3 regions of the Marinobacter sp. bablab_jr008 genome follow, and region 2 is predicted to be linked to each of the others. Evidence: predicted binding sites of a transcription regulator. Region 2 holds the regulator's gene; each other region holds the start of a gene.
The links. The regulator LexA, encoded in region 2, represses DNA repair genes until DNA is damaged. The targets are predictions, from matches to a motif close to CTGTNTNNNNANACAG.
Positions count from the first base shown of each region.

Region 1 (4,172 bases), on a different contig from region 2:
CGGGTTCACGTCTTTACGCGGCTCTTTGCCGAAGAACTCTTTTACTTTCTCCTGCACCAGCGGCATACGGGTCTGACCACCGACCAGAATAACCTCGTCGATTTCACCGGCCTTCATGCCCGCATCCTGAAGAGCCACCTTACAGGGCTCCAGACTGCGCTGAACCAGGTCTTCCACCAGCGATTCCAGCTTGGCACGGGTCAGCTTCACGTTCATGTGCTTGGGACCAGACGCATCTGCAGTGATGTACGGCAGGTTTACGTCGGTCTGCTGGCTGCTGGACAGCTCGATCTTGGCCTTCTCCGCCGCTTCTTTCAGACGCTGCATGGCCAGAGAGTCGCCGCGAAGATCGATGCCGCTGTCTTTCTTGAACTGGTCGGCCAGGTATTCAATCACTTTCAGGTCGAAATCTTCACCGCCCAGGAAGGTGTCACCGTTGGTGGCCAGCACTTCGAACTGGTGCTCGCCGTCTACGTCCGCAATTTCGATGATGGACAGATCGAAAGTACCACCACCCAGGTCGTACACAGCAACAGTACGATCACCGCTCTTCTTGTCCAGGCCATAAGCCAGGGCCGCAGCAGTTGGCTCGTTGATGATCCGCTTCACTTCCAGACCAGCAATCTTGCCAGCATCTTTGGTCGCCTGGCGCTGGCTGTCATTGAAGTACGCAGGCACGGTGATCACCGCTTCGGTTACCTTTTCACCCAGGTAGTCTTCTGCAGTCTTCTTCATTTTCTTCAGAACTTCTGCAGACACCTGCGGCGGCGCCATTTTCTGACCCTTTACCTCAACCCAGGCGTCACCGTTGTCTGCCTTGGCGATTTTATAGGGCACCATCTTGATGTCTTTCTGAACCACGTCATCTTCAAAACGACGACCAATCAGACGCTTGATGGCGTACAGAGTGTTGTGCGGGTTGGTCACCGCCTGACGCTTGGCCGACTGGCCAACCAGAGTCTCGTTGTCATCGGTGTAGGCGATGATGGACGGGGTGGTGCGATCACCCTCTGCGTTTTCAATTACCTTTACCTTGTCGCCATCCATGATGGCCACACAGGAGTTTGTGGTTCCCAGGTCGATACCAATAATCTTGCTCATCGAATCACTCCAAATCTTTCTGAATGCTGTTCCGGAGAATGCCTACCCCGGCCTTTGCTGTTTAATCGCTATATTGGCGCTCCGCTCGACTTTTCAAGCCTGCTCGTCGATTTTTGGCGCATCTTCTGCCTTGGCCACTACGACCATCGCCGGACGAACTACCCGGCCATTAAGCAGATAACCTTTCTGCACAACCGCAACCACGCTGTTAGGCTCGGCATCCGGCGCCGGCACCATGGACATGGCTTCGTGCTGCTGCGGATCGAACGGCTCACCCACCGGGTTGAGCTGTTCAACGTTGAATTTCTTCAGGCTGTTCATGAACAGCGTCAGGGTCATTTCCACACCTTCGCGAATGGACGCAACCAGCTCGCCTGCGTTTTCGTGACCCTCGGTGCTTTCGACCGCCTTCTCCAGACTGTCGGCCACCGGCAACAGCTCTTTCACAAACTTCTCGAGCGCAAACTTGTGAGCTTTTTCCACATCAATCTCGGCCCGGCGACGGACATTCTGCATCTCCGCCTGTGCCCGCAAGGCCTGCTCCTGGTACTCCTGCAGTTTCTGCTGCAGCACATCCAGCTCGGAGCCCTGCTCCGGTGACTGCTCGGCATCCTGGTTACCTGCAGCCTGCTCTTCCGCCGCAGCTTCTGCTGCCTCGTTGCGTTCTTCTACCTGTTCGTTGCGCTTTTCGTCAGCACTCATGACAACTCCTGATAACGTTTTCACGGCCACGGAGGCCTGCAGAAATAACCACTCCCGCTTGTGCAGAAAGCAGGAAAGAATCGCTTTGCGAACCGATATGGGGCCCGCTTCCCGGGTTTCAACCGTCACCCACGCAATCTTTGATGTTTTCATCATTTCCTGTTTGCAAACCGGAAAAACCCTGTATATATTCACAGCAACTGTATGAACGAACAGTGGTCAGAGTTATTACTTGCTCAAGAACGAGCGGAGGTTGCGGCATGCTCACACAACTCACGGTATCGAACTACGCCATTGCAGAAAGGGTTGAACTCCAGTTCAACCGCGGTATGACAGCCCTGACTGGGGAAACCGGCGCCGGCAAGTCGATTGTGCTTGATGCCCTTGGCCTGGCCATGGGAGGCCGGGCCGATGCCGGCGCTGTTCGCCATGGCGCCAAGCGTGCCGACATTACCGCCAGCTTCGATATATCCCGCATCCCCGAAGCCCGGTCCTGGCTGGACAGCCATGAGCTGGACGACAAGGACGATTGCATCCTGCGCCGGACCATCAGCAAGGACGGCCGCTCCAAGGCATTCATTAATGGCCAGCCCTGCCCGCTGTCACAATTGAAAGAACTGGGCGGCCTGCTGATGGATATCCACAGTCAGCACCAGCATCAATCCCTGCTGCGTAAGGAAACCCACCGAAAGCTGCTGGACGAGTTCGCCGGCGCGGAAAGCCTGGCCGACGAAACCCGATCTGCATGGAAAGCCTGGCACCAGACGCGTCAGAAACTACAGCAACGCCAGCACAATGCTGATGAGGCCGAGGCCCGTTTACAGCTGCTGCGCTATCAGGTGGAAGAGCTGGACAGGTTGGCGCTGGGCGAGGACGAACAGACAACCCTGGAAACCGAACAGGCACAGCTCAGCCAGGCGGACGCCGTACTTCACAGCAGCCACCAGGCCGCCCTGCTATGCACTGAAGATGAGGTTTCGGCCGCAGACCTGGTGCGCCAGGCACTGCACCAACTGGAGCAACTGCCGGTTGATGTCCCGGCACTGACCGACACCATCCAGATGCTGAACGAAGCACAGATTCAGATTTCAGAAGCCGGCGACAACCTGCGCCGCTTCGTAGACGACTACGAAGCCGACCCGGTCCGACTGAACGAAGTGGAAGAACGGCTCAGCGCCATTTATCAGATGGCGCGCAAACACCGGATCACCCCGGAGGAGTTACCGGAATTGCATCAACGCCTGAGCCAGGAGCTGGCCGAACTGGATGGCGGCGAAGGCAGCCTGGAACAACTTCAGGCCGAGCTGGAAAACCTGCGGGCACGGTTTGACGCCCTGGCCACCAAGCTGACAGAAACACGCCGGAATGCCGCCATGGAGCTCGACCAGCGAATCGCCCGGGAGTTGGCACAATTGAGCATGCCATCGGTGCAGTTTGTCAGTCACCTGAGCCGGAACAGTGATGACGAACCTGCCCCTCACGGCATGGAAGAGGTGGAATTCCTGGTGAGTGCCAACCCGGGCCAACCCGCCCGATCGTTGGCCAAGGTGGCTTCCGGCGGTGAACTTTCCCGCATAAGCCTGGCCATTCAGGTGGTTGTGGCACAAACCTCCACCACACCAACTTTGGTGTTCGATGAGGTGGATGTCGGCATCGGTGGCGGCACCGCGGAGGTCGTAGGCCGCCTGCTGAGAGCACTCGGCGAGAATGGCCAGGTACTGTGCGTCACGCACCTGCCGCAGGTGGCGGCCCAGTGCCATCAGCATTTGTTCGTCAGCAAATTTACCGAGAAAGACGCGACCTATTCACGCATCGAATCCCTGGATGACCAGGGCCGGATCAGCGAAGTCGCAAGGATGCTTGGCGGAGTGGACATGACAGAACAGACCATAGCTCATGCCCGGGAGATGTTTGTAAAGGGCCAGGCAACCCATCACTAATCCCCCTCTCGTTTCGGAGAGCTTCTGGGCCAGCCTTGTCGCTGGCCCTTTTTTTACTTCTTATCGGACTTCAGTGGCTTCACGTAAAGGATCAGGCTGTGATCGACAATCTCATAGCCGTGCTCTGCCGCAATCTTCTGCTGGCGCTCCTCGATGACCTCATCGACGAACTCAACAACTTCGCCAGTCTGAGTGCAAACCATGTGGTCGTGATGATCATCACCGGCCATCTCGAACACCGCGTGACCGCCTTCGAAATTATGACGCAACACGAGGCCTGCAGCTTCGAACTGGGTCAGCACCCGGTAGACTGTCGCCAGGCCCACGTCATCGCCCTGGTCCAGCAGCTTTTTATAAACGTCTTCAGCACTCAGGTGATGTTCTTCAGCATTCTCAAGGATATTGAAGATCTTGACCCTTGGCAGAGTA
Region 1 covers NZ_JACDWW010000068.1:27,759-31,930, forward strand. Annotated here, with positions in the region: gene dnaK (molecular chaperone DnaK) at 1-1,101, opposite strand, end outside; gene grpE (nucleotide exchange factor GrpE) at 1,195-1,803, opposite strand; gene recN (DNA repair protein RecN) at 2,064-3,743, shown strand; gene fur (ferric iron uptake transcriptional regulator) at 3,797-4,172, opposite strand, start outside.
Region 1: the regulator LexA is predicted to act here: its motif matches at 2,004-2,019, upstream of recN (DNA repair protein RecN).

Region 2 (4,172 bases):
GAGCATTTCCACAAAGCGGACAGAGCGAGAAATAAACAGCCAAAAATGGTAGACTCCCAAAGTTTTACCGGCCCTGTTTCTCTGATTTTTCGCTCGCAGGTTTCCTCATGGCATCACAATGGCACACCCTGGTTTCGCAAAAGCTGTTTCTGGCCAAAACGTTACTAGTCCGGGTTGAGCAAGACGAAGCGGCGACTGCACCAGAACGAGAAGCCCAACTGCAAGGTGCCATTGAGTTGTTGCTGCGGGCTCGCGGACTCCTGCTGGTAATGATTGCCCGATGTCACCAGAACAAGGTCGACAGACCGGCCTCCATTGACGAGCTGGAGGCGCTGTTTCCCTATGCGATTGCGGAAGGCGGGATGTTGAAGGAACTGGCTGAAACACCAGGCAGCTGGTGGCAACAGCTGAATCAGTTGGAGGCTGCCGCTGGAGAACCGCCCAAGACACGGAAAACCGTGACGGAAGAAAACATCATTGCGGTTTCGGCGGATCAGGGGCCAGATCGGTCCGTTCAGGCTCTGAACAAGATACTGGCTGCCATGACCGTATTGACCAGAGAGATAGACGAGCAACACAGCGAGTGGTAATCCGCCTGCCGGAGCCAATCCATTAACATACGCTGACAGCAGATATAGGTTGAATGAATGTCACCTTCGTTTTTTGAAATTGTACAACTCGCCGACGGCGACTACGCGCTTCGCCGGATTGATGACGACGCAGCTCCACTTGTGCGCATCTCATTCTCTGACGAGGCCAGAGAAATGCTGGAAGACCGGGACATGAACGTCGCCAAGGCGATGATTGCCGCTGGCATCGAGGCCGCTGGCAACATCAGCCACGACATTGACTGGGAAGAGGACGAAGGCGAGTTCGCCGACAATCAGCCCCACTACACCTTGCATTGAGCACCCGTTATCTCTGGCGCAACACCACACCGTGGCTATTACCCTTGGCAGATGCCTTTTGCAACGTTTCCAGCGCCGCACGGCCCAGCTTGTGAGTCCAGAGCACAACGGCATGGCAGGTGCCTGCGCCCAGCGCTCGCTCAGCCAACTCTTGTGCCGGGAATTCTGCCGTTGACCGCAACACCAGAATCTCACTGGCCACAATGCCGTGCATTTTCTGCCACTTGGCCACCAGGGACTGGGGAGGATCAATCCACGCCAGCCAACGTTTCTCCTGGTTGAGTTGTGTGAGCATTGGCAGCAGCAACTGGAAATTCTCCACCTGCTCCTCCGGAAGAATAATCTCGGTAACATTGCCACCGAAGCCAGACGCTGAACGTCGCTCCGAACCGGACGCTGCTGCCCTGGCCGCCGGTGCCCTTTGGCCAGAGGAAACCGCGCCAGCCGCAACAACAGCTGCCGGCTGAAATGCCATGTTCTGAGTGAAGCTCAACTGTTCCATTACTCACCTACCTGCGCCATGCGCTGCCGAATACGGTATTCAGTGAAGATCGGAGCGGCGGATAACGCCTACGCCGAGACCTTCAATAAACAATTCCTGCTCCGTAAGATCGACCTCAATCGGAGCAAACTCTTCATTCTCTGCAATCAGCCAGACTTTGTTGCCTTCCCTGCGGAAACGTTTGACCGTAACTTCCTCACCAACACGAGCGACAACAACCTGACCGTTGTGGACATCCTGGGTGCTGTGCACCGCCAGCAAATCACCATCCAGAATCCCGATGTCTTTCATGCTCATCCCCCGCACCCGCAACAGGTAATCTGCTGAAGGAGAGAAGAAGCCCGGCTGCAGCGTGCAGTGATCTTCAATATGTTCCTGCGCCAGAATCGGGCTACCGGCAGCAACCTGCCCGATAACAGGAAGCCCCAGGTCTTCTTCGGCCTCCGGCAGGCGGATACCCCGGCTGGCTCCCGGCACCATCTCAATGGCGCCTTTCCTTGCCAGCGCCCTCAGGTGTTCTTCTGCCGCGTTGGCGGAACGAAATCCCAGCTCTGCGGCAATTTCGGCCCTGGTGGGCGGGTAGCCGGTTTCATCCACGTAACGTCGGATTATGTCCAGCACCTGGGATTGTCTTGCAGTCAGTTTCATCAGTCGGGCTCCGGAATCTCGATCCTGTTTTTTTATACAGTGAACTGACTATATACAGTGTTTTATCCAGTGTAAAGCCCCTTCCGTTTGGTTTCCTTCCTGTAACGGGAGAGCGCCAGCCTGTATGTTATGGTGACGGAAACCAGACACAGGGAAGCCACAAACAACCATGACCGTACACGATCGCTGCAAGATGCCGGAACGCAAGACAAATCGGGACGGCCAGGAACGAAAAGTCGGGGTTGAAATTGAACTGTCCGGCCTTACCTACGAGGCCCTGGTCGCGCACGCGGCCCGCCTGCTTGGGGGAGAGCCGGAGCTTACGTCCCGTTATGTCACCCGACTGGACACCGATGCCGGGGCTTTCACTATCGAACTGGACTCTGATCCCATCAAAGACCTGGACCTCGCCGATGAACGGCTCCCGGAATCCATTCGGGAACTCGGCAACCACGCCATGGATGTCATTGACTTTGCCGCCGAAAAGATTGTCCCTCTGGAGATTGTGGGGCCGCCGCTGGCAATGTCGGCTCTGGACATGATCGAGAATCTGGTAGACGAGCTTCGAGACCTGGGTGCGGAGGGCAGCCGGGAGGCCATTTACTTTGCGTTCGGGCTTCAGCTGAACCCGGAACTGCCCGACCTCGAGCCCGATACCCTGGTTCGTTACCTGCAAGCGTTCGCACTGCTGTATGACTGGCTCAAATCCCGGCACCAACTGGATATCAGCCGGAAATTCACCACCTACATTGAGCCCTGGAGCAGTCGGTATACCGATAAACTGATGGCAGACGATTACCGTCCTGATCTTGACACGCTGATGAGGGACTATCTGCACTACAACCCGACCCGGAACAAGGCATTGGATCTTCTGCCACTGTTCGCTCATCTGAACGAATCACTGTTGTCCGAATACGTTCAGGATCCCAGAATCAAGAGTCGTCCCACCCTGCACTACCGGCTGCCGGATTGCGACATTGACAACCCGAAATGGCATTTCTCCTCAGTCTGGAACGATTGGGTAGTGCTGGAGCAACTTGCCAATAACAGCCCGGATCTAGACGCCCTGCGGCAGGAGTTCCACAGAGCCCAGAAGTTCAGTTTCCACAATCTCACCCACTCCTGGCGTGAGACCACCGATGACTGGCTGCATCAGCACGGTTATGTCTGACCGGGAAAATGAAACAGACGTTCCCGGCCTCACCATTGGCATCAGTGGTCCGGGCCGGCGAAGCATGGCTCACCGGTTGATCAGCCTGGGTCTGCGCCTGCACGGTGCCAGAACCCATTACATACGCCCGGGCGACCGAACCAACGTGGAACTGCTGGACGGACTGGTGCTTTCGGGCGGCACCCACGTGCATCCGGGTCGCTACGGTCAACAACCCCAGGTGACGGCCAGGTATGATCTGAAGCGGGATGCTACCGACACCGAGCTTCTGCAGCAGGCGGAGGCGATCAATATTCCGGTGCTGGGTATCTGCCGCGGCGCACAGTTCATCAACGTCTTTCACGGCGGATCCCTGTGCCAGAATGTCACCCCGCTACGGGTACATACCCGACATCGCCCCTTGTTACTGCCCCTTCAAACGGTTCGCCTGGTGCGGGATAGCCGGCTGGGAGGGCTGATGTACAGCCACGTGATTGGCGCCAACCGTATTCACAGCCAGGCCATCAAGCGCCTTGGACAGGATCTCAGAGTGACGGCCGTAGACAACGACCTGTTTGTGCAGGCCATCGAAAATACCGGCCGACAATGGTTGATGGGAGTCCAGTGGCACCCCGAATACCTGCTTTACCACACCGGGCACCGGCGCATCTTCAGCCATTTTGTGCATGCCGCCCGCGCCCGGAAACTGGAACGACTGGACAACCGGGAAGGCCCGGAACTCCACTCATAAGGAGAATGATCATGACCAAACACCGATTTCCACTTGCGCTTGCTGCCGCCCTCGCGACACTGCCAGCCGCCGCCAGTGCCGGAGAAGTGAGCCTTAATGGCGAAGGCATTGTTCGCTATGAACCGGACAGCGCCAGATTCCAGTTCACCGTCACGGCCGAGCATCCGGATGCGGCAAAGGCCTCTGAACAGGTGTCGGCAACCATGGCCGAAT
Region 2 covers NZ_JACDWW010000054.1:241,955-246,126, forward strand. Annotated here, with positions in the region: gene JIF53_RS08430 (DUF6586 family protein) at 108-590, shown strand; gene JIF53_RS08435 (hypothetical protein) at 648-908, shown strand; gene JIF53_RS08440 (cell division inhibitor SulA) at 916-1,410, opposite strand; gene lexA (transcriptional repressor LexA) at 1,450-2,061, opposite strand; gene JIF53_RS08450 (amidoligase family protein) at 2,228-3,229, shown strand; gene JIF53_RS08455 (gamma-glutamyl-gamma-aminobutyrate hydrolase family protein) at 3,222-3,959, shown strand; gene JIF53_RS08460 (SIMPL domain-containing protein) at 3,971-4,172, shown strand, end outside.

Region 3 (4,172 bases), on a different contig from region 2:
TCCAGGTCGGGGTTCTTTGGCGATAACAATAATACGTGTCTGGTTCATCGGTAACGGGCTGCCAGTTGGTCTGCGGGAACGCCGCGCCAATAGGCCCAGCGCAACTGCCACATTAAAAAGATCGTCCGCCAGCCGCCGCGCTGGTCCCAGCGCCGGCCGGAGGTGACCACTCTGTCACTCAGACACACCGGGGGCGTGATGTGTTTCAGGCGTTTGCAGATTTCCACATCTTCCATCAGTGGTTGTTCCGGAAAGCCTCCGACCTGCTCGAACAGGGTTCGAGTCATAAACAGGGCCTGATCGCCCGTGGCGATGCCGGTCAGTCTTGAGCGCAGGTTCATCATGGCGCCAACGATCGGCAACAGGCGGGAACGGCCGTCGATACGAACATCAAAACGGCCCCAGCTGGTTTCTGAGCGTGCCAGGTGAGTCATTACTTGCGTGTCCGCATGCTCCGGCAACCGGGTGTCCGAGTGCAGGAATATCAGGAAAGGCGATTGGCTGCTGCGTGCTCCAGCATTCATCTGGGTTGCGCGTCCGCGGGCAGAGCGAATCAGGGGAAACCCCCTCGCTTCAATGAGACTGTCCGATTTGTCGTCGCTGCCGCCATCCACCACAATGATTTCGGCGCCCCGCTGACGCCAGATTTCCAGGTGGCTCAGCAGTGATTCGATACCGTCGATCTCGTTGAGAACGGGGACGATGATCGCCATCCGGGGATCTTCTTCGCGTATTGGGTGTCGCAACATGGATTTTGGTGGCCTCCTGAGAGGAGCATATCAGAGCTCGGGGTGGTGAGCATGGCAGGCGGGAGATGAGGTTATGAAACGACTGGTTTTGCTGGGTGCCGGCCACGCTCACATGGTGGCGTTGCGTCAGTTCGCGCGCGAGCCGTTGCCGGAAGCTGAGCTGGTGGTGGTGTCACCGTCCCGGTGGCAGTACTACTCCGGGATGATCCCGGGCTGGCTGGCCGGGCACTATCGCTTCGATCAGTGTCGTGTCCTGGTCGAGCCCACGGTGATCGCCGCCGGTGGCAGGCTGGTGCTCGATCGGGCTGTTGAATTGCGGGCAGCCGAGCAGGAGGTCGTGTTGGCAAGTGGTGAACGGGTGCCCTACGATCTGCTCTCTGTCGATGTTGGATCGGCCAGTGACAGTGCCGTGCTGAACGAGCCGGACAGCATGATCCTCGGTGTTAAGCCCGTCGAACGATTTGCTGAAGACTGGCCGGCAACCGAAAGATCCCTGCGCGCCAGAGCGCGCCCGCGCATTGTTGTTCTTGGTGGAGGCGCTGGAGGTGCGGAGATCGCTATGGCCCTGGCCCGGCGATCAGCGGACTGCGACCAGGCGGGCGTTGTTCTGGTGGCCGGCAGCAATGGTGTAGTGCCGGGCTTTCGTCCCCGCTTTCGCCGCCTGGTGCGGCGGGCGCTGATGCGCTGCGGTGTCGAGATTGTTGAGGAGTATGGCGAACCGGTGGTTGATGGGGTCCGGTTGGCTGGTGGGCGACGAATGCGGGCCGATGCGGTTCTGGTATCTACCGGTGGCAGGGCTCTGCCCTTTCTGGAAGCCAGCGGCCTGGCCGTAGACGAAGCCGGTTTTGTCAGGGTAGACGCCAGCCATCGCAGCACGTCTCACCACAATGTGTTTGTGGCCGGAGATGCCTGTAGCCGGGTTGACCAACGGCTGGACCGTTCCGGGGTACACGCGGTTCGTGCCGGGCCGATACTGGCCCGCAATCTTGCGGCTGCGACATCGGGTAAACCGTTGGTGCGTTTCTATCCGCGCAGGTTTTCGTTGTACCTGTTGGCGGCGGGAGACTGCACGGCGATTGGTAGTTATGGCCCCTTGACGTTTTCGGGCGCCTGGGTCTGGAAGTGGAAAGACCGCATTGATCGCGGATTTGTTGACAGTTTTCCCGGAGCCTGAGACTGGCGACGGGCATTATAGGAAACGGGAGAACCGTATGAATGTGACCGACGGACAATTGGCCAAGGCTGGTGACGCGCTGGCGGCGGCGCTTGAGCGCAGGCGGATGACCATCGCTACCGCTGAAAGCTGCACCGGTGGCTGGGTGGCCAAGGTGCTGACTGACCGGGCGGGTTCGTCCGCCTATGTTATGGCGGGTCTGGTGACCTACAGTAACGCCGCGAAGCAGGCCATCCTTGGCGTACAAGCTGATACTCTGGAGCAGTGCGGGGCGGTCAGTGAACCGGTGGTGCGACAGATGGTGACAGGTGCCATACGTGCCACAGGCGTGGATATCGCTGTCGCTGTCAGCGGTGTTGCCGGGCCGGGTGGGGGTAGTGCAGACAAGCCGGTTGGTACGGTCTGGTTTGCCTGGGGCAGCCGGGCTGACAACACCGAAGCCCGGGTAGCGCATTTCGATGGCGATCGGGATCAGGTGCGACGGCAGTCGGTTTTGTATGTATTAGAAGGAGTTACCGGATTTGTCGAAACCCTGTGAGGATTTTCACCTTTCCGGGGGTTGGTCTCCTTCTGGCCATATGTTTTAATACTGTTCAAATATACAGGAAAACACTGGATGGCTATTCAGGTTTTCTCCGGATTCTGCCGCATTGGCCAACAAGGTTGAGCGGCCCTGGTAACGAGGGTTTGCAAGAATGGAAGATAACCGCAAGAAAGCACTCGGCGCAGCGTTGAGCCAGATCGAACGTCAGTTCGGTAAAGGTGCTGTAATGAAGATGGGCGACCAGCCCCGTGAGGCGATTCCTGCCGTATCCACCGGCTCCCTTGGGCTGGATGTTGCTCTGGGCATTGGTGGTCTTCCTTACGGCCGGATCGTTGAGATTTACGGCCCGGAGAGCTCCGGTAAAACCACGCTGACTCTGCAGGTTATCGCGGAAGCGCAAAAACAGGGTAAAACCTGTGCCTTTGTGGATGCCGAGCACGCACTGGACCCGGTTTATGCGGAAAAGCTGGGTGTTAACGTTGATGAGCTGCTGGTTTCCCAGCCGGATACCGGTGAGCAGGCGCTGGAAATTGCCGACATGCTCGTGCGCTCGAACGCGGTGGACGTGATCATAGTCGATTCGGTAGCGGCCCTGACCCCGAAAGCGGAAATCGAAGGCGAGATGGGCGACAGCCACGTGGGTCTTCAGGCTCGCCTGATGTCACAGGCACTGCGCAAGCTTACCGGTAATGTGAAGCACGCCAATTGCCTGATGGTGTTCATCAACCAGATCCGTATGAAGATTGGTGTTATGTTCGGTAGCCCCGAGACCACCACCGGTGGTAACGCCCTGAAATTCTATTCCTCTGTGCGTCTGGATATTCGCCGTATCGGTTCGGTGAAAGACGGCGACGAGGTGGTGGGCAACGAAACCCGCGTAAAAGTCGTCAAGAACAAGGTGTCGCCTCCGTTCCGGCAGGCGGAGTTCCAGATCATGTACGGCAAGGGCATCTACCACATGGCGGAAGTGCTCGACATGGGCGTGAAAGAAGGCTTTGTGGACAAATCCGGCGCCTGGTACGCCTATAACGGCGACAAAATCGGCCAGGGCAAAGCAAACGCTTGTAAGTTCCTGGAAGAGAACCTGGATATCGCCAATGAAATCGAGGCTAAAGTGCGTGACAAGCTGATGCCCAAGCCGGTCAAGAAAGAGACGGCGGAGGCTCCTGCTGAAGCCAATGGCGAACTGCTATAAATTCTAAAAAGAGAAAGATAGGGAGGCGTGACATGAAGCGACTGCTAATTGTGGCTCATGCCCCGTCTCCGAATACCCTGAGATTACGGAGCGCCATCGAAAATGGCGCTCGTAATCCGGACATCGAAGCGGTAGAGGTGGTGGTAAAGGCGCCTCTCGAAGCTGGCCCCGAAGACATCCTCGCATGCGACGCCATCATCCTGGGCACCACGGAAAACCTCGGCTACATGTCTGGCGCCCTGAAAGACTTTTTCGACCGCAGCTACTATCCCTGCCTGGAGAAAACCCAGGGCCTGCCTTTTGCCTTTTATATCCGTGCCGGCCATGATGGTACCGGGACCCGCCGAGCTATTGAGACCATAACCACAGGGCTGCGCTGGAAGCTGGTGCAGGATGCACTGGTATGCCGGGGTGAATTCCGGCCCGAGTTTGAAGGGCAGTGTTACGAGTTGGGTATGGCAGTGGCGGCCAGCCTTGACGCCGGCCTGATTTGATCAACTGGCGTAGCGG
Region 3 covers NZ_JACDWW010000077.1:114,407-118,578, reverse strand. Annotated here, with positions in the region: gene JIF53_RS16370 (TIGR04282 family arsenosugar biosynthesis glycosyltransferase) at 1-48, opposite strand, end outside; gene JIF53_RS16365 (TIGR04283 family arsenosugar biosynthesis glycosyltransferase) at 45-749, opposite strand; gene JIF53_RS16360 (FAD-dependent oxidoreductase) at 823-1,923, shown strand; gene JIF53_RS16355 (CinA family protein) at 1,961-2,461, shown strand; gene recA (recombinase RecA) at 2,619-3,662, shown strand; gene JIF53_RS16345 (flavodoxin family protein) at 3,695-4,156, shown strand; gene JIF53_RS16340 (PilZ domain-containing protein) at 4,157-4,172, opposite strand, start outside.
Region 3: the regulator LexA is predicted to act here: its motif matches at 2,513-2,528, upstream of recA (recombinase RecA).